3 regions of the Shewanella violacea DSS12 genome follow, and region 2 is predicted to be linked to each of the others. Evidence: predicted binding sites of a transcription regulator. Region 2 holds the regulator's gene; each other region holds the start of a gene.
The links. The regulator MetJ, encoded in region 2, represses methionine synthesis genes. The targets are predictions, from matches to a motif close to TAGACGTCTAGACGTCTA.

Region 1: the regulator MetJ is predicted to act here: its motif matches at 1,007-1,024, upstream of metK (methionine adenosyltransferase).
Region 3: the regulator MetJ is predicted to act here: its motif matches at 1,159-1,176, upstream of SVI_RS08655 (cystathionine beta-lyase).

The regions. Positions count from the first base shown of each region.
Region 1 covers NC_014012.1:845,703-847,986, forward strand. The annotation lists gene metK (methionine adenosyltransferase) at 1-963, opposite strand, end outside; gene tkt (transketolase) at 1,404-2,284, shown strand, end outside.
Region 2 covers NC_014012.1:4,242,748-4,245,031, forward strand. The annotation lists gene metB (cystathionine gamma-synthase) at 1-760, opposite strand, end outside; gene metJ (met regulon transcriptional regulator MetJ) at 993-1,307, shown strand; gene SVI_RS17635 (sulfite exporter TauE/SafE family protein) at 1,472-2,206, shown strand.
Region 3 covers NC_014012.1:2,109,851-2,112,134, reverse strand. The annotation lists gene pdsS (proteobacterial dedicated sortase system histidine kinase) at 1-1,065, shown strand, start outside; gene SVI_RS08655 (cystathionine beta-lyase) at 1,218-2,284, shown strand, end outside.

The DNA of each region.
Region 1 (2,284 bases), 1.6 Mb from region 2:
TACCTTGCTAGTGCCGAACGTCTCAATACTGATAGAAGTAGGCTCTGCAACACCGATAGCGTAGGAAACTTGTAGTTCACAACGATCCGCAAGACCCGCAGCAACTATGTTTTTAGCCACATAACGTGCCGCGTATGCCGCACTGCGATCGACCTTAGAAGGATCTTTACCCGAGAAAGCCCCGCCACCATGACGTGCCATTCCGCCGTAGGTATCAACAATGATCTTACGACCCGTAAGACCACAATCACCTACTGGACCACCGATAACGAAACGGCCTGTAGGATTGATGAAGTATTTAGTGTCTTTAGATAACCATTTAGCCGGTAGTACTGGCTTGATGATAGTTTCCATCACACCTTCAATCAGATCTGCTTGATTGACGCTGTCGCAATGCTGAGTAGAAAGAACAACTGCGTCGATACCGACAATCTTGTTGTTTTCGTAGGCGAAGGTCACTTGGCTCTTTGCATCGGGACGTAACCAAGGCAGAGTCTTACTCTTACGCATTTCAGATTGACGTTTTACCAGAGCGTGAGCATAGGTAATTGGTGCAGGCATAAGCACGTCAGTCTCGTTGCTGGCATAACCAAACATGAGTCCTTGGTCACCGGCGCCTTGCTCTTTAGGATCGGCACGGTCAACACCTTGGTTAATGTCAGGAGACTGTTTACCTATGACATTCAATACAGCGCAAGAGTCGGCATCGAAGCCCATATCTGAATTGATATAACCAATTTCACGTACGGTCTTACGGGTGATCTCTTCGATATCTACCCAGGCTGAAGTCGTGACTTCACCACCGACCATAACCATACCGGTCTTTACATAAGTTTCGCAGGCAACTCTAGCCTTAGGATCTTGCTCCAGAATTGCGTCCAATACCGCATCAGAAATCTGATCGGCGATTTTATCGGGATGCCCCTCAGAGACTGACTCGGAGGTAAACAGGTGCTGTGCCATGGTGATAAATCTCATTTTAAAACAATTTGAATGTGTAGAAGTATCTACATCTAGATGGCTATTTTAATTCAATTTCGTTTCCTTATCACCCCTGATGAGGAAATATTCTTGAGTTTATGGCCTAGTCTGTGGCATTTCACACTTGATTATGTTTATTAAGCTTTAGTTATCAGCTTGATAGGGCTGAAAGTAAAGTTTGCCGCCATGATGAATATTTTTCATTTACAAATGAAGGGGAAAAATAGATTATTCATCAAATCCTAAACTAGTCATTCCATTTATGAGGAAATATGCCCGTTTGGTGAATTAACGTTTGCGTCCATCTCCTATGTGGGCGAAAATATGGCTCCAAAATTTGCAGCAAAACATCGATACGGACAAGTGCCGAGCCTATGGTATTCGGTGTTTTTTAGACCTCATAAAAACAAGCAGGAGAGAGCATGTCATCTCGTAAAGAACTCGCAAACGCTATCCGCGCATTAAGTATGGATGCCGTTCAAAAAGCTAATTCCGGTCACCCTGGAGCACCTATGGGTATGGCGGATATCGCTGAAGTGCTTTGGAATGACTTCCTTAAGCACAACCCTAATAACCCAGAGTGGGTTGATCGTGACCGTTTTATCTTATCTAACGGCCATGGTTCTATGCTTATATACTCTTTGCTACACCTGTCAGGTTATGCACTGCCTATCGAAGAGCTTAAGCAGTTCCGTCAGTTGCATTCTAAGACACCAGGTCACCCTGAATATGGTTACACACCAGGTGTTGAAACTACCACAGGTCCACTAGGCGCTGGTATCAGTAACGCCGTAGGTATGGCAATTGCTGAGAAGACATTAGCGGCTCAGTTCAACCAACCTGGTCACGACATAGTCGATCACTTCACCTATTGTTTCTTGGGTGACGGTTGTTTGATGGAAGGCATCTCACACGAAGCCTGTTCTCTAGCGGGAACCTTAGGCCTAGGCAAGCTCATCATGTTCTGGGATGACAACGGTATCTCTATCGATGGTCACGTCGAAGGTTGGTTCACCGATGACACACCAAAGCGCTTCGAGGCTTATGGTTGGCATGTGGTTGCTGGCGTAGACGGTCATGATAGTGATGCTATTCGTGCCGCTATCGCAGAAGCTAAATCGGTTACCGACAAGCCGACTATGATCTGTTGTAAGACTGTTATTGGTTTTGGTTCTCCTAACAAGTCAGGCACTCACAACTGTCACGGCGCACCACTGGGTGATGCTGAGATTGCGGCGACTCGTGAATTCCTAGGCTGGAAGCACGGTGCTTTTGAAATCCCTGAAAATGTTTACGCAGGTTG
Region 2 (2,284 bases):
CACGAATACGTACCGCAAGGGTACGAATACCACGTAAGGTTAGATAACTATCGAAGGCTGACCCAGTTAGGCCTAAGGTATTCGACCACCAATGTAATAACTCACCTAACTCGGCATCCTTAGCGACGACGGCACCACCGACTACGTCGCTATGGCCATTGATGTACTTAGTGGTCGAGTGAATAACGATATCGGCGCCGAGAAGCAAAGGTTGCTGTAGAATTGGCGACAGGAACGTATTATCGACCACCACTAAGGCATCTACTAAGTTACTTGCCTTGGAAATAGCTTCGATATCGACGACACGCAGTAGTGGATTAGACGGTGTTTCCAGCCAGACCATCTTAGGCTTGCGAGCAATAGCAACTTCGAGTGCAGCGCTGTCGGTCTGATCGACAACAGCTAACTTAAACGCTCCCTTCTTAGCCAAGTTAGTAAACAGACGATAGCTACCGCCATAACAGTCATGGGGAACCACAAGCAGGTCATCGGGACCCAACAGGCTAGTCACTAATGTAATCGCAGCCATACCTGTACAAGTCACTATGCCAGTTGCGCCTTTTTCCAGGCTAGCAATGGCATCCCCAAGAATAGATCGAGTCGGATTACCCGAACGGCTATAATCGAAGTCTCTAGGATTCTTATGGCCATCGAAGCAATAATTAGTCGATAAATAGATAGGGGGCACCACAGCACCATGTTGGGTATCGGATTCAATCCCTTGACGCACTGCAATTGTGGCTAACTTACGTTCGGTCATCTACTACTCCTAAACTATTTACTGAACACCTTTCCCCTACAAAAAATGGTTAAGAGATGTCTGGACGTCTAAATGTACCTAAGGGAAAGCCTAGCGTCAACCGAATATAGCCGTTTAGACGTCCAAACATATGGAAATCTATTTGCAATTGTCATAAATAAGAGGCAATAATTTGACTGTACAATTTAAAGGGTTAAAATCTGCCCCGAATTTTGAATATACAGGTGAGTCAATGACTGAGTGGAATGGCGATTATATCAGCCCATATGCTGAACACGGCAAGAAGAATGAACAAGTAAAGAAAATTACTGTTTCTATTCCCTTGAAGGTACTTAAGGTTCTTACCGATGAGCGCACCCGTCGCCAAGTGAATAACCTGCGTCATGCCACCAATAGTGAGTTGCTGTGCGAAGCATTCTTGCATGCATACACAGGTCAGCCTCTGCCTAACGATGATGACTTGTCTAAAGATAAGCCCGATACTATCCCGTCCGAAGTGAAGCGCTTGATGGATCAGATGGGTATCGCCTGGGAAGATGTGGAGTAAGCAGACTCACTAAAATCTTGAACAGTCAGTTTCAGGGATCGCATTGCGCTCCCTGCTCTCTTCTACACTAGTATCACCCCTGCCGAAACAATCGAGTCAGACTAATACATCAGATAAATAGTGCTAACTATTTCGCCATTCACAATACAATTTAGAGAAAAGCCGTGCTTTCAATGATAGATCCAACAACTCTGGCTCTAGCCTCGTTAATTATCTTCTGTGGCGCCTTAACCCAGAGCCTAATAGGTTTTGGCTTAGCCGTTGTCGCATCCCCTTTACTCTATATTGTCGATCCTGAGTTGGTACCTGTCCCGGTTATCGTCATGGGCTTCTCTATCTCCTTATTGACACTAATAAGAGAGCGAGGCGCCCTGAAGTTTAATGGGCTGCAATATGCACTACTTGGGCGAATACCAGGGGGCTTTATTGGTGTAGCACTATTAATATATGCACCACAAGCAATTCTTGGCTTGGCCATATCAGGCATAGTTGCCGCGGCAGTCATTTTAAGTTTACTCAAGTTCAACTTAGCCGTTAACCGCAAGAGTCTATTTGGCGCCGGCGTGATATCTGGCATATTTGGCAATATTGCCGCTATCGGCGGCCCGCCATTAGCAATTCTGCTTTCAGGACAAGATGCCCGTCAGTTTCGCGCCGCGCTATCAGCCTTCTTTGTCTTCAGTTCATTAATTGCCTTGGCTATTTTAGCCGTCACTGGCTTTATCAATGTCAGACATATATGGCTATCTCTGTTGCTTATGCCATCGGTGATCTTAGGTTATCTAGTGGCGGGAAGACTGATAGGACGAGTAGATAAAGATAAGACTCGCACCGCAACCCTCATCTTATGTTCAATCAGTTCAGTTTTGTTAGCCGTAAAGTCGTTAATGGAATTATAGAAAAGAGAGATACGAGAGCGTGACTCCGTCACTGTGAGTACGGAGCTTACCCCTCGGAGAACGCAGCAAAGCTGCTGC
Region 3 (2,284 bases), 2.1 Mb from region 2:
GACAATAAAGCCGTCATATTGGCAGCGGCCAGCCCTATCTGGATTGACGATAAGGTCATGGGTGTAGTCATCGCCGAAGAAACCACTCATGGCATCCGAACCCTGCGTAACAAGGCGCTGGAGAAATTATTTAACGTCATCTTGACTATCATGAGCATGGGCACCTTAGCCCTGTTCTTTTTCGCTTCCAGTATATCCAGCAGGATAAGAAAACTCAGGGATGAAACCGAAGAAGCCATCGACAGCCAAGGTAGGATTAGAAAAATCATTCAAGGCTCTGAAGTCAGAGATGAAATTGGCGATCTCTCTAGAAGTTTCGCCAACATTGTCGGCCGTCTGGGCCAATACACACATTATCTGGAGAATATGTCTGCACGCTTATCTCATGAATTGAGAACCCCAGTGGCCGTAGTGCGCTCTTCACTTGAGCATCTGAGCCTGCAACAATTAGATCCTGACACCCGAAAATATGTGGACCGGGCGGAAGAAGGCGTTAGCAGACTCAATATGATCCTCAATAATATGAGCGAAGCCACACGTCTGGAAGAGAGTTTATCTCAAGCGGAAGTAGACATATTTCCTCTGTCCAAGGTTATTTCGGGTTGTATGCAAGGTTATCAGCTCACCTATCCCGACCAGGAGTTTCAAGTCTGTGTCACACAAGACCCCTTAACCATGAGTGGTGTGCCCGAGTATATCGCTCAGCTTATGGATAAGCTGATTGCCAACGCGTTAGAATTCAGTACCGACAATACCCCCATCACAGTCACCTTAACGGCCAAGCACAGGCACGCAGAACTGACCATTTCGAACTTCGGTCCTCTATTACCTGAGAAAATGGCAGAGCAAATATTCGAATCTATGGTCTCAGTACGCCGACAGAAGGCCCAAGATAAGCCTCATTTAGGTTTAGGACTCTATATCGCTAGGCTTATCACTGATTTCCACCAAGGTTCCATCAAGGCAAGAGATCTACAGACGCCTGCCACAAACAGTAAATCTGGCGCAGAATTAGTCAGTTCAGGCGTAGAGATCTTGGTTTCATTGCCTTATATAAAATCATAGAATTCACCATAGATAACTGAATTTTGGTCATAACTTTAGACATGTCACCAAGCAGATATTCCTAAATGGAACCCACCCTTCCTTTTAGCCATTTAGATGTTAAGATGGCTAAAACCTATTATTTCTCCTGCTCGTATCTGGAAGTATGCCCTATGAAAAAAGAAACCAAGATCATCAGCGTTGGACGTGACAAGAAATGGACTCAGGGTGTGATCAATCCGCCTGTATTTAGAGCATCGACCATGATCTTCGATACTATGGAAGAGATGCGTTTTGCCACCAAAAACCGGGCTAATGGCGCAATGTTTTATGGCAGACGTGGTGGCCCTACCCACTTTGCTTTTCAGGCGGCGATTGCCGAGCTGGAAGGTGGCAGCGGTACGGCACTCTACCCTTCTGGCTCAGCGGCCATTAGCGGTGCTTTGTTATCATTTTTAAAATCTGGCGACCACCTGTTGATGGTCGACAATGTCTATGAACCGACCCGAGATCTGTGCAACAAGCTACTGGCAGGTTTTGGCATAGAAACCACTTATTATGATCCCATGATTGGCGAAGGTATCGCGGAACTAATCAGACCTAACACCAAAGTCTTGTTTTTAGAGTCACCAGGTTCCGTCACCATGGAAATTCAAGATGTGCCGACTCTAAGCGCAATAGCGCATCAGCATGACTTGGTTGTCATGCTAGATAATACTTGGGCCTCACCGATAAATTCTCGCCCTTTCGAGATGGGCGTAGATATATCCATTCAAGCGGCGACTAAATATATTGTTGGCCACTCAGATGTGATGTTAGGCACTGCGACGTCGAACGACACGCACTGGGAACAGCTGAGGGAGAATAGTTATCTCATGGGACAGTGCACCTCTCCTGATGATGTCTATCTCGCCAGCCGAGGACTGAGAACCCTAGGCGTTCGTATGCAACAACATGAAAAAAATGCCTTGAAAGTGGCAAACTGGCTAGCGACTCGCCCGGAAGTCGATCACTTAAGACACCCAGCATTCGAGACCTGTCCCGGTCATGAATTTTTTAAACGAGATTTCACTGGCTCCAACGGCCTGTTCTCTTTCGTGTTAAAACAGGGGGACCTCAAGTCTGTTACCGCCTTTGTAGAAAACATGGATCACTTTAAGATGGGTTTCTCATGGGGCGGATTCGAGAGTCTGATCTTAGGCGTCTTCGGTATCGACAAGCTCAGAACAGCCACCAGCTG